One region of the Kitasatospora cineracea genome, then DNA from elsewhere that is predicted to be linked to it. Evidence: riboswitches for the same ligand, from Rfam matches in the RefSeq annotation. Region 1 holds a riboswitch; each other region holds the start of a gene.

What was found. A riboswitch is a leader RNA that binds a small molecule or an ion and turns the genes downstream of it on or off. The one in region 1 is predicted to bind cyclic di-AMP.
Region 2: it holds a riboswitch for cyclic di-AMP, as region 1 does, so the genes downstream of both, EDD39_RS28620 (glycoside hydrolase family 16 protein) here and EDD39_RS41870 (LysM peptidoglycan-binding domain-containing protein) in region 1, are expected to answer to the same signal.
Region 3: it holds a riboswitch for cyclic di-AMP, as region 1 does, so the genes downstream of both, EDD39_RS24385 (LysM peptidoglycan-binding domain-containing protein) here and EDD39_RS41870 (LysM peptidoglycan-binding domain-containing protein) in region 1, are expected to answer to the same signal.
Region 4: it holds a riboswitch for cyclic di-AMP, as region 1 does, so the genes downstream of both, EDD39_RS12705 (M23 family metallopeptidase) here and EDD39_RS41870 (LysM peptidoglycan-binding domain-containing protein) in region 1, are expected to answer to the same signal.

What each region holds. Positions count from the first base shown of each region.
Region 1 covers NZ_RJVJ01000001.1:591,569-595,882, reverse strand. The annotation lists gene EDD39_RS02655 (SDR family NAD(P)-dependent oxidoreductase) at 1-65, opposite strand, end outside; gene EDD39_RS02650 (cytochrome P450 family protein) at 222-1,466, shown strand; cyclic di-AMP (ydaO/yuaA leader) riboswitch at 1,719-1,897, shown strand; gene EDD39_RS41870 (LysM peptidoglycan-binding domain-containing protein) at 1,901-2,566, shown strand; gene eno (phosphopyruvate hydratase) at 2,857-4,143, shown strand; gene EDD39_RS02635 (FtsB family cell division protein) at 4,251-4,314, shown strand, end outside.
Region 2 covers NZ_RJVJ01000002.1:472,240-476,553, reverse strand. The annotation lists gene EDD39_RS28635 (MoaF-related domain-containing protein) at 1-321, opposite strand, end outside; gene EDD39_RS28630 (guanyl-specific ribonuclease) at 413-808, opposite strand; gene EDD39_RS28625 (esterase/lipase family protein) at 1,011-2,264, shown strand; cyclic di-AMP (ydaO/yuaA leader) riboswitch at 2,650-2,778, shown strand; gene EDD39_RS28620 (glycoside hydrolase family 16 protein) at 2,792-3,970, shown strand; gene EDD39_RS28615 (hypothetical protein) at 3,978-4,314, opposite strand, start outside.
Region 3 covers NZ_RJVJ01000001.1:5,423,759-5,428,072, reverse strand. The annotation lists gene EDD39_RS24390 (MFS transporter) at 6-1,337, opposite strand; cyclic di-AMP (ydaO/yuaA leader) riboswitch at 1,801-1,968, shown strand; gene EDD39_RS24385 (LysM peptidoglycan-binding domain-containing protein) at 1,972-3,228, shown strand; gene EDD39_RS24380 (CapA family protein) at 3,251-4,314, opposite strand, start outside.
Region 4 covers NZ_RJVJ01000001.1:2,771,482-2,775,795, reverse strand. The annotation lists gene tig (trigger factor) at 1-822, opposite strand, end outside; tRNA gene EDD39_RS12715 (tRNA-Pro) at 1,026-1,099, opposite strand; tRNA gene EDD39_RS12710 (tRNA-Gly) at 1,249-1,322, shown strand; gene EDD39_RS12705 (M23 family metallopeptidase) at 1,467-2,486, opposite strand; cyclic di-AMP (ydaO/yuaA leader) riboswitch at 2,492-2,611, opposite strand; gene EDD39_RS12700 (hypothetical protein) at 3,017-3,211, opposite strand; gene EDD39_RS12695 (PP2C family protein-serine/threonine phosphatase) at 3,669-4,314, opposite strand, start outside.

The sequences.
Region 1 (4,314 bases):
GCCAGGTCGGCCCCCGAACCTCCGTCGAGCACCGCGATGACCACCACTGCACCGGCTACTCGCATGGCCTGCTCCCCTTTCCGAGGGCGAACCCGGGGCCGGCCCGCACGCCGCCCACTGTGGTTATCGGAGGATCGTAGGCTCGCCCCGACGCTCCGCAACAGGGATTACCCACCAGGTGACCAGACTCACGCGGTGGTCCTTCCAGATACGGTCAAGACATGCCAGACCAGCCCCACGCCGCCCACCCGCAACTCTTCACCTGGGAGTTCGCGGCCGATCCCTACCCGGCGTACGCCTGGCTGCGGGAGCACGCCCCGGTGCACCGCACCACCCTGCCGAGCGGGGTGGACGCCTGGCTGGTCACCCGCTACGCGGACGCCCGGCAGGCGCTGGCGGACGCCCGGCTCTCCAAGAACCCGGCGCACCACAGCGAACAGGCCCACCGCAGCGGCCGGGTGGGCATCCCCGGCGAGCGGCAGGCCGACCTGATGACCCACCTGCTGAACATCGACCCGCCCGACCACACCCGGCTGCGCCGACTGGTCTCCAAGGCGTTCACCCCGCGCCGGGTGGCCGAGTTCGAGCCGCGGGTGCAGCAGCTCACCGACCGGCTGATCGACTCCTTCGCGGCCCGCGGCGAGGCCGACCTGATCCACGAGTTCGCCTTCCCGCTCCCCATCTACGCGATCTGCGACCTGCTCGGCGTCCCGGCCGAGGACCAGGACGACCTGCGCGACTGGGCGGGCATGATGATCCGGCACACCGGCGGTAAGAGGGGAGGGGTCGGCCGCGCGGTCAAGCAGATCCGCGGGTACCTGGCCGACCTGATCCACCGCAAGCGGGCCGACCCGGGTGACGACCTGATCTCCGGCCTGATCCGGGCCAGTGACCACGGCGAGCACCTGACCGAGAACGAGGCCGCGGCGATGGCCTTCATCCTGCTCTTCGCCGGCTTCGAGACGACCATCAACCTGATCGGCAACGGCGTGTACGCGCTGCTGCGCAACCCGGACCAGCGCGCGCTGCTCCAGCGGTCGCTGGGCCGCGGCGAGTCGGCCCTGCTGGAGACCGGGATCGAGGAACTGCTGCGCTACGACGGCCCGGTGGAACTGGCGACCTGGCGGTTCGCCACCGCGCCGCTGGCCATCGGCGGGGTGGACATCCCGGTCGGCGACCCGGTGCTGGTGGTGCTGGCCGCGGCGGACCGCGACCCGGCCCGGTTCGCCGCCGAGAACACCCTCGACCTGGCCCGCCAGGACAATCCGCACCTGGGTTTCGGACACGGCATCCACTACTGCATCGGCGCCCCGCTGGCCCGGCTTGAGGGCCGGCGGGCGATCGGCAGCCTACTGACCAGGCTGCCGGACCTCCGGCTGGCGGCCGATCCGGCCGAGCTGCGCTGGCGGGGCGGGCTGATCATGCGCGGTCTGCGCGACCTCCCGGTCTCCTTCACGCCCCGCTGACGCCGTTTCAGCACCCGCGACACGCCGTACGACCGGGCCGACGACGCGCCGGGACGGGGGCGCGCGTCGCACGCCCGTCCGGGACGAACCCGGACATACCTGGATCGTTCGTGCACGTGGAGAAATCGTCCGTGATTTCGGCGTGATCATGGTGATATGAGCTTGTGATTGCTCGTCAGCTTTGCCTACTCTCCGAAATGCCCGCAGCTGCGGGCCCCGATCGCGGCACGCCGAGTCCTGTCCGCCGCGCCCTCGGGCCACCGACCAGGTACCGGACAGGAGTGGGGGAACCAGTGTGAACGCCGTGGTCCCAACGGCTTGGGGTGAAGCCGCCGGGCAGCGGGCGCAACCGCGTCCGAACCGTCCGGCGGCCGGGCCAGCCTCCCGGTCCGAACCCGACAGCTCACCTCGCAGGCGTGCGGAGAGGATGTCCCGTGCTGTTCACCAACACTGCTCGCCACCGCCGTAGTACCAAGGCCGAGAAGGTCGTCGTCGCCGCCGGCGCGGCCTCGATCGGCCTGGCACTGCCACTGCTCGCCGCCACCGGAGCGGCAGCCGCGTCCGCCGACACCTGGGACCGCGTGGCCCAGTGCGAGAGCGGCGGCAACTGGAGCACCAACACCGGAAACAGCTTCTACGGCGGCCTGCAGTTCACCTCCTCCACCTGGCGCGCCTTCGGCGGCGGCCAGTACGCGGCCCGCGCCGACCAGGCCAGCCGCTCCCAGCAGATCGCGGTGGCCGAGCGGGTGCTCGCCTCCCAGGGCCCCGGCGCCTGGCCGGTCTGCTCCAAGCGGGCCGGACTCGCCAGGGGCGGCGCCCCCGCCGACGTCTCCGCCGACACCGCCTCGCGCTCCGAGGAGCGCCCCGCCGCACCCCGCGAACCCGAGGGGAAGCCCGCCGCCCGGCCCCAGGCGGCCCCCGGGGACGACGCCCCGCAGAACGCCGCCGGCGGCTACACCGTCCAGGACGGCGACACCCTCTCCGGCATCGCCGTCGCGCAGCGGGTCTCCGGCGGCTGGGAGCGGATCTACCGGGCCAACCAGCAGCTGATCGGCGCCGACCCCGACCTGATCGTGCCCGGCCAGGTGCTCGCGCTCTGACGCCGCCGACCCGTTCCGGGTCCGGCATCCGGGACGCGAGGACCGGAGCCTGACGAGGCTCCGCCGCCGCCCTGACGAGGGCCGCGTCCCCTGACGCTCCGTCCGCTCCCGGCGCGCGCCGAGCAGTTCGCGCCACCGGGAGCGGTGGAACGGCCGTCAAACAGGTGAACTACCAGTGAGTAGCCGGGCCACACCGTGAGACGGGGCCCGGCCGGGCGTGGCCGCGGGGCGCTGTGCGGCTAGGCTCTGGTCGTAACGACCACACATCCGCTTCCGCTAGGAGATGCCTCGTGCCGTCCATTGATGTCGTCGTAGCCCGTGAGATCCTCGACTCCCGCGGCAACCCCACGGTCGAGGTCGAGGTCGGTCTCGACGACGGCAGCACCGGTCGCGCGGCCGTCCCGTCGGGTGCCTCCACCGGTGCCTTCGAGGCCCTGGAGCTCCGCGACGGCGACAAGAACCGCTACTTCGGCAAGGGCGTCGAGAAGGCCGTCCTCGCCGTGATCGAGCAGATCGGCCCCGAGCTGGTCGGCTACGACGCCACCGAGCAGCGCCTCATCGACCAGGCCATGCTGGACCTGGACGCCACCCCGGACAAGTCCTCGCTCGGCGCCAACGCCATCCTCGGCGTCTCGCTCGCCGTGGCGCACGCCGCCTCCGAGGCCAGCGACCTGCCGCTGTTCCGCTACCTGGGCGGCCCGAACGCCCACGTGCTGCCCGTCCCGATGATGAACATCCTCAACGGCGGCTCGCACGCGGACTCCAACGTCGACATCCAGGAGTTCATGATCGCCCCGATCGGCGCGGAGTCCTTCTCCGAGGCCGTCCGCTGGGGCGTCGAGGTCTACCACACCCTCAAGGGCGTGCTGAAGGAGCGCGGGCTCTCCACCGGCCTGGGCGACGAGGGCGGCTTCGCCCCGAACCTGGACTCCAACCGCGAGGCCCTGGACCTCATCACCGAGGCCATCAAGAAGGCCGGCTACACCCCGGGCAAGGACGTCGCGCTCGCCCTGGACGTCGCCGCCTCCGAGTTCTTCGAGGACGGCGCCTACCAGTTCGAGGGCAAGGCGCTCTCCTCCGCCGACCTGATCGCGTACTACGCCGAGCTGGTCGCCGACTACCCGCTGGTCTCCATCGAGGACCCGCTGGACGAGTCGGACTGGGACGGCTGGAAGGCCATCACCGACGCGATCGGCGACAAGGTCCAGCTGGTCGGCGACGACCTGTTCGTCACCAACCCGGAGCGCCTGCGCAAGGGCATCGAGACCGGCACCGCCAACGCGCTGCTGGTCAAGGTCAACCAGATCGGCTCGCTCACCGAGACCCTGGACGCCGTCGAGCTGGCCCAGCGCAACGGCTACCGCTGCATGATGTCGCACCGCTCCGGCGAGACCGAGGACGTCACCATCGCCGACCTCGCCGTCGCCACCAACTGCGGCCAGATCAAGACCGGCGCCCCGGCCCGCTCCGAGCGCGTCGCCAAGTACAACCAGCTGCTGCGCATCGAGGAGATCCTCGACGACGCCGCCGAGTACGCGGGCCGCTCCTCGTTCCCGCGGTTTCGCCCTGCGAACTGACGAGCACGGCAAGGGCTGAGCACTCCCGAGCCTGTTGTGACCGGTGCCCCGGCTCCCACCGCGTAGGGTGGGGCCGGGGCACCGGCATGCGCAGGAGGGGCGAGCAGATGGCCAAGTGGAGGATTCCCGGGTTGGCGGCGCGACCGCGCTTCACCAGCCGGGCCACCGTGC
Region 2 (4,314 bases), on a different contig from region 1:
CGGGGTGAGGGTGCCGGTGTGCAGCTCGCCGACCCGGCCGGTCTCGCCCTCCCAGGTCCAGAAGACCTTCACGGTCAGGGCGGTGAGGTCCATGACGTGGCTGACGGTGATGCCGCTGCGCTCCGTCCAGGAGACGAACCAGACGCCGGGGGCGACGGCCGCGACGTGCAGCGGGACGTCCTCGTACTGGCCGGCCGACTCGCCGAGGCCCTCCCAGCGCAGCCGGGTGCCGTCCGCGGAGTAGGAGTTGCGGAAGGAGGCGCCGTTGTCGACCTCGAAGAGGTAGGTGCGGCCGGCGAAGCCCGGCAGGGGGGCGTTCATGGAGGTCCTCGGTCCTTCGGGCGGGTCGGATCGGCGGGCGGGCGCGACCGGGCCGGCCGCACCCGCCCAACCTATCGGACCGGGGCTCCGGTCAGCAGCCGAAGTCGACGCGGCGGAACGACACGTAGTGGTCGGCCGTGTAGTAGTCCTCGTGGTGGAGCTTGCCGGTGATGATCCGCCGGGTGCCGCGGGTCGGGCTGCCCGGGGTGATCACGGTGTACTCGTGGTAGTAGCCGGTGGACTGCGCGGGCAGGACGCCCTCGCGGTTCTGGAACACCACGCCGTCCTGCGAGTACGGGAACGGCCCGCCCGCGTCGATCAGGCGGATGGTGTCGCGGCCCTGGCTGGGCAGCGCCGTGTAGCAGATGTTCCCGCTGACGGCGGCGTGCGCCTGGCCGGCGGCCACGGCGGTCGGGGCGAGGGTCAGCAGGCCGAGGGCGGCGACCGAGACGGCACGGATCTTCAACGCGCGTAGAGTCATTCGCATGCCAGCAGTGTGACGCCCCGTCGGGTCCGGCGGAACCCTTGGCGCGAACACTTCATCCCCGGGCCACCGCCGCACCACCCCGCCGCCGCGTGCCGGACCGCCACCAGCGGCGTCCGCGGGGTGTGGTCCTGACACATGGGGCCCGGACGCCACCGCCCCTACCGTGACCTGACCCCCCGTCACCCCCGTCCGAGGAGGCCCGGTGCGCCACCCGCTCAGGTCCCTGTCCGCCGCACTGCTGGCCGCGGCGCTGCTCGCGCTCGGCCCCGCACCCGCGCACGCCGCCACCGCCGCGCCCGGCTACCTGACCCGGGAGGCCGCGTTCCCCGCCCCCGGCAACGGCTGGGCCCAGGTCGAGCGCTACCTCGACACCACCACCGGCTTCCGGCAGGAGCAGTACCCCGCCGACGGGCGCGGCGACCAGGACGGCGCCCGGGTCACCTACTTCGGCGCCGCCCGCCCCTACTCCGGGCGCTTCCTGCTGTACAGCGCCCAGGGCTGGGACACCGCCCCCGGCACGCCGGTGCTGCTGGTGCACGGCGCCAACGACAACGCCGACCGGGCCTGGGCGAACCCCGGCGAGAGCGGCGGCTGCGGCGCGCCGAACTGCCCCGCCACCGGCATGGCGCAGGCGCTCGCCGCCGCCGGGCACCGGGTGTTCGCCATCGGCTTCGCGCACAAGCAGGGCGACAACCTGCAGCAGGCTCAGGCGGTCGGCGACGCGCTCGCCCTGGTCCGGGCCCGCACCGGCGCCGCCCAGGTCGACCTGGTCGCCTGGAGCAAGGGCGAGGTCGCGGCCCGCGCCTACGTCTCCTCGGTCAAGCCGTCCTGGGGCCGGGCCTACGCGGGCGACGTCCGCCGGCTGGTCACCCTCGGCGGCCCCAACGGCGGCCTCGACTACAGCTACGCCCACGGCTGGGCGTTCTCCCTCGCCACCTGGCCCGCCTGCGGCGGCACCGCCAACGCGCCCTCCCCGCACCTGTACATGACCTGCTACGGCACCTACACCGCCCAGCCCTGCCTGGGCGTCCTGCCCACCGGCGGCTACGACTGCTTCCCCGGCCAGCGCCAACTGCTCGCCCGCTGGGACGGCCGCTACGGCCTCGACACCGCCATGCAGGACTGGTGGACCACGTACTACGGCGGCCAGGGCTACTACACCTCCGGGCAGGGCATCCAGGCCGCCATCGACGCCGGCTCGCTGATCGCACCGCTCCAGCGGGCCGGCGTGCCGGCCGCCGTGCCCGGCTACCTGCTGGCGGGCGGCTCGGCGGACATCCCCGGCATCCTGAACGAGACCCGCGGCCCCAGCGACGGCCTGGTGCTCACCGCCAGCGCGCTGGACACCACCGGCGTCCCGACGGTCGGCGGCACCGCGCTGCTCGGCGGCCTCAACCACCTGGAACTCGCCTGGGCCCCCGCCGCGACCGCCCAGGTCAGCGCCTGGCTGGGATGACGGACCGCGATGTGAGAGTGCTCTCAGCGGGCCCCGGACCCTTGGAGACAAAGCGACAATCTGCCTAGCCTGCGGGTGCGTCCAGGACCGGACGCACCCGCCGACGGGACGCCGAATCCCGCCCGACCGACGGCGTCGTCCCACAGCAACAGACCACGGGCGGGAGCGGGGGACCCACGGCAGTACGCCGCGCCTTCCCCCGCCCCTGCCCGGCGGGCCCGGGTGCGGTTCGGCCCTGTCCGGCCGATCTTGCCGGGCGCGCGACGCCGGATCTCCCCCAGCCCCAAGGGGGGCTGGGAGGTGCCCCCTTCGGCTGGAAGCACCGGCCCAACACCCGAGTACATCCAGTACGAGGGCGTCGGGCCGGCACTCCCAGCCGGGCGCCCGACGTCGCGCGCCGATCCGACAAGATCGACCGGACAGGGCCTCGGGGTGAAGCCGCGCCTGCGCGCGGCCGGGCGGCCTCGGCGCCCGAACCCGACAGCTCACCTCGCAGGCGTCGCGGAGGAACCCGTCCCATGCGACCCATGCCCCTTGCCACCCCCGCCCGCCTCGGCGTGCTGGCCGGCGCCGCCGCGCTGGTCGGCGTGCCGCTGGCCGCCGGACCCGCCGGCGCCGCCACCGCCACCACCGTCGTCCAGGACCGGCTCGCCCCGGCCGGGATGACCGCCGGCAGCGCGAGCACCGCCTCGCTGACCCTGCACGCGAACCGCTGCTTCACCGCGAAGACCGTCGGCGTCGGCATCCGCGACGCGGCCGGCGCCAACCTCGACTTCCCCGGCAGCGCGAGCAACGTCCGGATCTGCTCCGGCGGCGTCACCGTCACCACCGGCGCGCGCACCCTGCCGGCCGGCACCTACACCCAGTTCGGGTTCTGGCAGGACACCGCGGGCGGCTGGCACAACCTGCCCTCGCGCACCCTCACCGTCGCCGGCGCCACCACCGCGCCGACCGCGCCGACGGCCCCGACCACGCCCACCACGCCGACGGCGCCGGACCCGGCCCCGGGCCAGGCGCCCGTCCCCGGCAAGTCGCTGACCTGGTCGGAGGAGTTCTCCGGGCCGATCGCCTGGGGCAGCAAGTGGACCGGCGACCGCAGCAGCGCCTACCGCTACGGCAGCCACAACCCCGACGACAACAAGCTGGACTGGCTGGCCCCGTCCGCCGTCACCGTCTCCGGCGGCGTCGCCACCTTCACCGCCACCCCCTCCGCGCACACCCTGGAGAACGGCAAGCAGGCCTGGGACACCGGCCTGCTCACCACCGAGTACAGCAAGGACGGCTTCCAGGTCCGCACCGGCGACTACATCGAGGCCCGGGTGAAGCTGCCCGCCGGCACCGGCGCCTGGCCCGCGCTGTGGACCTGGAAGGACGGCAACAACGAGATCGACAGCTTCGAGTACCACCCGGACAACCCGAACCTGCTCGAACTCTCCAACCGGATCCGCTCCGGCCTGAAGTACCACACCGACGCCAACGCGATCGCCCCCGACCGCTGGGTCACCGTCGGCACCTACTACGGCGCCGACTCGGTCGACTGGTACGTCAACGGGGCGAAGGTGTTCTCCGACGGCACCGGCGTCGGCGCGAACTGGTCGGCCTACCCGATCCTCAACCTGTCGCTCAGCGCCGGCCAGTACCACCCGGCGGCGAGCGGCAGCGCGCCGGTCTCGTTCAGCGCCGACTACCTGCGGGTCTACCGCTGACGGTCCCTCACGAGACGGTGAGCGCGAACGCCGTCCGGTCGTTCGCCGGGACGCGGTCGTCCGCGCTCACCACCCGCAGCTGCCCCACGGTCCGCAGGCCGTGGGGCAGCTGCGCGTCCGCCCGCACCGGCACCAGCGCCGTCGCCGACCGCAGCGGCGGCAGGCCCGCCGGGAACACGCAGCTGACGGTCCGCCCGGCGGCCGTGCACGAGGACGGGAAGTACGGCCCCTCCGGGGCGAAGCCCGGCGGCAGCTCCACCACCACCGTGAACGGCGAACCCGTCGTCTGCGGACCGCCGTTGGCGACGAAGGCGTGCACCGTCGTCACCCCGCCCGGCGCCACC
Region 3 (4,314 bases), 4.8 Mb from region 1:
CCCCGTCACACCACCGCTTCCGCCGCAGACCCCAGCCCGACCCCAGCCCCAGCCCCGGACTCGGACTCGGACTCGGACTCGGACTCGGACTCGGACTCGGACGGCAGGCTCGCCGGCAGGTGGCGGACGGCGGGCAGCGCGAGGAGGGTGAGTGCGGCCGGAACCGCGAGGACGGTCATCCCGAACAGCGTGGGGCGCACGCCGAGGCTGTCCGAGAGCGGGCCGGCCAGCACCAGCCCGAGCGGCATCAGGGCGACGGAGATCAGGTGGTCGTAGGAGCTGACCCGGGAGAGCACCCGCTCCGGTATGTGCACCTGGAGCGAGGTCTCCCAGAGCACGAAGCACAGGGACACGCCCACACCCGTGACCGCCTCCAGTGCGGCGATCACCCAGACCGGCGCGCCGGACCCGATGATCGCGGCCTGGCAGGAGGCGACCGCCATCGCCACGGCCGCGACGGCCATCGGACGGGCCGGTTTCAGGCGGTAGGAGCACACGTCCCCCACGATCGAGCCGAGGCCGAACGCGATGACCACCACCGTCCACGCACCGGCACCGCCCCACTCGTGCTCCGCCAGCACCGGGCCGAGCACGAACACCGAGGGCAGCACCACCACGTGGTAGACCGCGATGGCCAGCATCCCCGACCACACCCACGTCCGGCTGCGCACCTGCTGCCAGCCGACCCGGAGTTCGGCCAGGAAGCCGAGCCGCTCGGCCCGCTCCGCCCCGCCGTCGACGCCGCCCGCGCCGCCCGTGGTGGCCGTACCGTCCACCGTGCCCAACCTGGCCAGCACGGCGGCGCTGACCGCGAAACTCGCGGCGTCCACCGCCAGCGCGCCGCCGGGCCCGACCGCCGCGATCAGCAGACCGGCCAGTGCGGGCCCGACCACCAGCCCCGTCGACTGCACGAAGCCGCGCAGCGCGTTCGCCTCGCGGAGGCGGTCGGCGGGGACGAGCAGGGGCAGCAGCCCGGTGGAGGCGGGGAGGAAGAAGGCGTCCGCGACACCGAACACCGCCATCAGCAGCGCCAGCAGCCCGACCCGGGCGGTGCCGGTGAGCAGCAGCACCGCGGCGGCGGTCTGGACGGCGCACCGCAGCAGATCGGAGGCCAGCATGATCCACTGTCTCGGCATCCGGTCCGCCCAGACGCCTCCGGCGAGCGTGAACACCAGCAGCGGGAGCAGTCCGGCGGCCGTGACCAACCCGACGTCGGCGGCCGAGCCGCCGATCGACAGCACGGCGAAGGGCAGCGCGACAAACGACACCCGGTCTCCCAGGACCGACAGCGACTGGCCGACGAACAGCCTGGCGAACCGGCGTTCGGTGCGGAGCACTTCAGGAATCAAGGCACCCACAGAACCTCCCCAACAAATTCGACGGATCCGACCACGCACCCACCGGAACAGCGAGCACGGCGATCGTAGGAAGCCCGCCGACCCCCTGTCGCATCATTTATCCGCAACGCCGCGAATGCCCCGATTCTCTCCAATTCGCCGTCTCAGCAGGCAAGTTGGCGGTCCACGACCATCGCCGCCGACGGATCGGGGCCCCTGCCTACCCCACTCCCCTCCGCCCCAATCCCACCGATCGGCCAGACTTCTCCAGCCGATCCGCCGACCGCTCCCCCGCCCGAGCCACCGTCAACAGGTCGTTCACACACCACGCAGGGCCCGGCGTGACGGAGGCGTGATCCGGGCGCGACGCGCTTGTGATTGCCACGTTCGAGTGAATAGGCTCGTCCCGGCCCGCACCGCCGGGCCCCCGCGCGCGACAACGCCGAGCCCTGTCCACCGCGTTGCGGGTCGACCACCACAACCCTTGGGCAGGGACGGGGGAACCACGTTAGTTGCCATCCCCCACGGCTAGGGGTGAAGCCGTCCGCGCCGGATGACCGGGGCGCGACGGCCGGGCCTCCCTCCCGGCCCGAACCCGACAGCTCACCCCGTAGGCGTGCGGAGAGGATCTCGCATGCTCTTCACGGGTTCGGGACGTCACCGCCGGCAGGGCCCGACGGAGAAGGCCGCCGAGCGGGCGATCGCCGCAGCCGGTGTGGCCGGTGTCGGCATCGCCCTGCCGCTGCTCGCCGTGACCGGCGCGCACGCCGCCCCCAGCGCGGTCTGGGACCGGGTCGCCGACTGCGAAAGCGGCGGGAACTGGAACTCCGACCAGGGCAACGGCGGCTACGGCGGCCTGGGGATCAACGCCCAGCGCTGGACCGACTACGGCGGCACCCAGTACTCGGCGCTGCCGAACGGCGCCACCCGCAGCCAGCAGATCGCCGTCGCCGAACGCATCCTGGCCACCGAGGGCCCGTCCCCCTGGTCGGCGTGCGCGGACGACGCGGGCCTGAACACCGCCAGCGCGCCGGGCGTCGTCGACGACAACGACTCGGCGGACGAGACGGGTTCGCTGCGCGGCGCCCGCGGCGTCGCGGCGGTCAACGCCGCCGCGGACGGCAGCACCGTCCCGGACGGGAAGAGCGCGCCGGTGTTCTCCGGCCTCCCCGGCTACGACCCGGTCTCGCACGTGTACTGGTACGAGAAGAACGGCGCCTGGTTCTGGACCAGCCACCAGAGCCTGTACGAGCGCTACATGCAGCTGGCGCACCCCCAGCCGCAGCCCAGCGCGCCCGCCACGGAGACCCCGGCCACCCCGGTCACGCCGGCCCCGACCACCCCTGCCCCGGACGCCTCGGCCACCCCGACCGTCCCGCCGGTCTCCCCCGGCCTCCCGCTGCTGCCGACCGACCCGACCGACCCGACCGCCACGCCCAGCCCGGGCACGCCCACCACCCCCAGCCCGGGCACGCCCGCCGACGGCGGCAACGGGACCGTGCTGCCCACCCTCCCGGGCACGGGAACGGGAACGGGCACCGCCTCGCCCAGCCCGTCCACCGGCACCGGTGCCGGCAGCACCGACAGCGCCACCACCCCCACCGCGACGCCCACCACCGGCAGCCCGACCGCTCCGGGCACGGGCAGCGGCGCCACCGCCGCCGCGGACGCGTCCGCCACGCCGGCCGCCCCGGCCGAGTCGACGCCCCCGGCCCAGGCCCAGGCGCCGTCCGCGCAGCCGTACACCGTGGGCCCCGGCGACACGCTGGCCTCGATCGCCCGCAACCACGACCTGGGCGGCGGCTGGTCCGAGCTCTACGAGTCGAACCAGCAGACGGTCGGGGAGAATCCGGACCTGATCCGTCCCGGCCAGGTGCTGAACCTGGGCTGACCGGCGCCCGGCCCGGCCGCCGTCACTTCGGGACGGCGGCCAGGCCGGTGCAGCCGCGCAGGCCGTCGCGGCGCTGCTGGGCGGCCTTCGCCGCGCTGCCGCCCTGCGGGACGGGCACGCCGCGGCCGTCGATGTGCGCGGGGGTGAAGGTCTCGCCGGTGACGCGGCCGTCGGCGGTGACGGTGATCGTGGTGACGCCGGTCTCGTCGGAGGCGGTGTAGTTCGAGGTGCCGTACCAGAGGAAGTTGCCGAAGCCGTACGACACGTAGGTCTTCCCGAGCATGCCCGCGCCGAGCATGGTGTGGGCGTGGGTGCCGACCACGGCGGTCGCCCCGGCGTCGGCGAGCTTCTTGGCGAGTGAGGTCTGCGCGCGGGTCGGGCAGGCCACGCCTTCGTCGCCCCAGTGCAGGTAGACCAGGACCACCGGCGCCTGCGCCTTCGCCCCGGTGACGGCGCGCAGCAGCGCGGCCTCGTCGAGGGCGGACGCGATGCCCGGCTTGTGCGCGCCGGCCCGCCACTTCTGGTTGGTGATCTCGTTGACCTGGCTGGCCGCCAGCACGGCGACCTTCACACCGCGCACCGTGCTGACGTGGGGGGCGTACGCCTCCTCGGCGTCCTTGCCGATGCCGATCACGGGTACCGGGGAGGCGGCCTTGGCGGCGAGGGTGTCGGCGAGTCCGTCGGGGCCGAAGTCGACGGCGTGGTTGTTGGCCTGGGAGACCACGTCGACGCCGGCGCCCTTGAGCGCGTCGAGCGCCTTGGGCGTGGTGCGGAAGGTGTAGGTCTTGGGCTCGGCCCTGCCGCGGGAGGTGATCGCGGTCTCCAGGTTGAGCACCGCCAGGTCGGCCGCGGAGAGCGTCGCGGAGATCGGGCCGAGCGCGGTGTCGGCCTTGGTCGCGCCGAGCCGGGCGGCGGTCCGGCCCTCGAAGTGGACGTCCCCGGCGAACGCCACCGTGATGCTGCCGCCCGCGCCGGCGTTCTCCGGCGCCTCGCTCCCCGTTCCGGCGGACGGCCCCGCCGTCGGCTGTCCCGCCGTCGGCTGCCCTGCCGTCGGCTGCTCGGACGGGGCCGCCGAGGTGGACGGAC
Region 4 (4,314 bases), 2.2 Mb from region 1:
GAGGCGCTTGACGGAGTCGGCGCGGAGCTCCTCGAGGGTGTCGAACTCGCTCGCCAGCTGCGCGAACTCGTCGTCCAGCTCGGGGAGTTCCTTCTCCTGGACGGTGGTCACGGTGACGGTGACCTCGGAGTCCTTGCCGACCTGGGTGCCGCCCTTGAGGGTGGTGGTGAAGGTCTTGGACTCGCCGGCGGACAGGCCGACCACGGCCTCGTCGATGCCGTCCAGCAGGCGGCCGGAGCCGATCTCGTAGCTCACGCCGGTGGCGGTGCCGTCCTCCGGCACCTCGCCGTCGACCTTGGCCTCCAGGTCGATCACCACGATGTCGTTCTCGCCCGCGGCGCGCTCGACGTCCTTGACGGAGGCGAAGCGCTCGCGCAGCTGCTCGAGGGACTTCTCGACGTCCTCGTCGCCGACCACGACCGGGTCGACCACGACCGCGATCTCGGCGAACTCGGGGAGGGTGACCTCGGGGCGCACGTCGACCTCGGCGGTGAACTTGAGGTCCCCGCCGTCGGCCAGGTTCTCGACACCCTCGATGTCGGTGATGTCGGGCTGGCCCAGCACGTCGATCTGGCCCTCGTCGACGGCCTGCGTGTAGAAGCGCGGAAGCGCGTCGTTGACGGCCTCCTCCAGCACCGCGCCACGACCGAAGCGCTGGTCGATCACCTTGTTCGGGATCTTGCCCTTGCGGAAGCCCGGAACGGTGACCTGCTGGTTGATCTTCTTGTACGCCGCGTCGAGGCTGGGCTTGAGCTCCTCGAAGGGCACCTCGACGGTGAGTCGAACCCGGGTCGGGTTCAGAGTCTCGACGGCGCTCTTCACGGTTGGGTCTCCTAGGGGGCTTGCGGTCAGGGCGATAGGCGGTTGGGGCTGCAATGCTGTCCGTACTACCGCCAGCGGTCCATCCTACCGGTACCACGAAAGCGACTGTGCCCGGCACCTGGGTGCGGACGGGAGCGGGGACGGCGGCGCCGGGCCGCAACGACAACAGGGCCCCGCCACCGACGAGACCCTGCCGCACACGGTCGGGGTGACCGGATTCGAACCGACGGCCTTCCGCTCCCAAAGCGGACGCGCTACCAAACTGCGCCACACCCCGTGGTGCCGAGCAGAAGAGTACACGTCGACCCGCCCCCGACCGGGGCGATATCGGCGAGCCGACAACGGGGAAGGAGTGTGCAATCCACCGACCCGACCAGGTACGCTGGGGCCGTCCTCACCACCGCTGCGGTGGCGGGGCGCTTTCCTGCGGGTGTAGCTCAATGGTAGAGCCCCAGTCTTCCAAACTGGTCACGCGAGTTCGATTCTCGTCACCCGCTCCACGACAGGGCCCCGACCGCGACGCGGTCGGGGCCCTCGCCGTTCCCCGCCCCGCGGGCGGCCTCTCCCCTCCGTCCCGGACCCGGGAACAGCCCGAAGGCCCCGCGCAGCGGAGCGCGGGGCCTTCGGGGGTGTGGTGCCGGGGGTCAGACGTTGACGCCGTGGGCGGCCAGGTAGGCGACCGGGTCGATGTCGGAGCCGTAGTCCGGGGTGGTGCGGATCTCGAAGTGCAGGTGCGGGCCGGTGACGTTGCCGGTGGCGCCGGACAGGCCGATCTGCTGCCCCGCCGTCACGGACTGGCCGGCCGAGACGGAGATCGAGGAGAGGTGCGCGTACTGGGCGTACTTGCCGTCGGCGAGCTTGATGACGACCTGGTTGCCGTAGGCGCCGCCGTTGCCGGCCGAGACCACGGTGCCGTTGGCGACGGCCTTGAGGCTGGTGCCGGTGGAGACCGGGAAGTCGATGCCGGTGTGGTAGCCGCTGGACCAGCTGGAGCCCGCCACCTTGTAACCGGTGGTGACGCTGCCCGGTGCGGGGGCGACGTAGCCGGAGGAGGAGCTCGCGGCGGAGCTGCCGGAGGTGGTGGCGGTCGACGACTTCGCGGCGGACGAGGAGGAGGACGAGGACGTCGACTTCTGGGTCGGAGCCGGGGCCTGGGTCTGGGTCTGGGTCTGCGCCTTGGCCTTCGCGGTGCCGGTGCTGCTCGACTTGGTCGAGGTCTTCGGGGCGGCGGCGGGGGCCGCGGCGTCCGAGGAGGCGGCCGGGGCGGACGAAGTCGCCGCGGCGGCCTGGCCGTTGACGGTCAGCTGCTGGCCCGGGTAGATCAGGTTCGGGTTGCCGCCGATGACCGAGCGGTTGTCCTGGTAGAGCTTCTCCCAGCCGCCGTCCACGTTCTTCGCGGCGGCGATCTTGGAGAGGGTGTCGCCGGAGGCGACCTTGTAGGTCTCGGCCGCGGCCTGCTGGGCGGCGGAGCCGGTGGTGTCGGCGACGGGGGTGGCGTCGACCGAGACGTTGGCCCACTGGCGGCCGCCGTCGTGCTGGTCGGCGGTGTGCGCGGAGGCGGCGGTGACCGGGAGGCCGACCGCGGCGCCGGCGACGCCGGCGGCGATGGCGATGCGGACGACGGTGGCCAGGCGCGGCTTGCGGTGCTTGCCCTGAGCGGACATGAAGCTGTTCCTCTCCGACGCCTGCGAGGTGAGCTGTCGGGTTCGGGCGAGAGTTGCCCGGCCGCGGTCTCCGCGGCTTCACCCCGAGCCGTCCCCGTGCGTTCCGGGTCCGGCGTACTACCTGTGGTTCCCCCGCTCCTGCCGTGGCGTGGTCTCTGGTCGGCACCGGGCGGCGGCAGGACTAGGCGTTCCGCTCGGCGGCCAGCCCGGCCGATGTCCGGGCTGCGGAGGAAGCAAAACCCACGGTTCGCGGAGCTGGCAAGCGCCGGTAGGCCCCGGTCCCGGGCTCGGGAGGGGGCTGACGGTCCGCCAGGTCACGCTCCGCCGACGGCGGGCTGCGGTGCGCGTACGGGATCATGACGATGCGCCCACGAACCACATACGGTGGGCGACTTCGGCCACCGTATGCGCCCGGGCGCTGACCTGGCGTGACGGAGCGGGTGACCCTGGTCACCCGCGGGCGGGACTTTGGTCCGGAACGGGGGTGCCCCCGCCCCTCGGAACGCGCTCCCCCCGGTGCCGGCGGGGTGTCAGCCCGCGATGCCGGCGATGGCCTTGGAGACCGAGTTGAGGAACTGCTGGATCGGACCGGCCATGGTCGACTGGCTGAGCATGAAGCCGAACAGCGCGGCGACGATGGCGTGCCCGCCCTTCATCTGCTTGTTGCGGATGAAGATGGCGACGATGACGCCGAACAGGACAAGGGCGGAGACGGAGAAGGCCACCGGGACTCACTTCCTCGATTCGTGGCGGGGATTCAGGTCGGAACCGCCGACGGCTCCAGGCGGAAACCGGCCCCTGCCCCCCGTGTCCCCACCACTCCATCCGGACTCAGTGTGGTCGCTCGTGCGGACTGCGTAAAGGACTTGCCCCGTCGCCGGGGGCTCCAACCCGGGTGGTGGGACTGATTTCCGCCGACCGTGACGATAGCGGACGGGTTCTGACGGAGCGTCGGCGGGAGGCGGTCCGCGGCGGCCCGGGCGGCAAACCGGCAGGCAGGCCGGTCGGCGGCCCACCGGCCGGGCCGGGCACCGGAATTGGCCGAAGATCAACGCCCGGGTTTGACACTCCGTGGGCACTCCGTGCACACCGCTCCCCCGCACCCGGCAGCGCTTCCGGGCCACCGCACCGCCGTCGCACCGCCACCGCCCCGACGCCGCTCGACCGCGGCCCCGGCGGGGCTCAGCGGCGCCAGACCAGCAGCACCGCCCGGTCGTCGTTGACGTGTTTGGCCACGCTGTCGATCAGCCGGACCGCGGCCCCGGGGCGGCCGGCCGCCGGGATGGTGGCGACCAGCCGGTCGGCCTCGCCCATCAGCCGGTCCATGCCCTCGCCCAGGTCCCGGCCGGGGACCTCCACCATGCCGTCGGTGCACAGCATCAGCACGTCGCCGGGTCCCAAAGTACCGCGCACGCCTTCGAACTTGGCGCCGTCGTAGACGCCGAGCAGCGGGCCCTCGGCCTCCTTGACCTCCCAGTGGCCCGCCCCGGCCAGGCGGTGCATGCCGGGCAGGTGGCCGGCCGAGAGGAGTTCGTACTCGCCGGTGTCCAGGTCGACCACCAGGTGGACGGCGGTGGCGAAGCCCTCGGCCCAGTCCTGGCGCAGCAGGTAGCCGTTGGCGGCGGGCAGGAAGTCGTGGGCGGGCAGCGAGCCGAGCAGGCCGCCGAAGGCGCCGGAGAGCAGCAGGGCGCGGCTGCCGGCGTCCATGCCCTTGCCGGAGACGTCGGCGAGCACCACTTCGAGCACCGGGCCGGTGCGGGCGGCGACCATGAAGTCGCCGGAGAAGGACTGGCCGCCGGCCGGGCGGAGCGCGGTGTCGGTGTGCCAG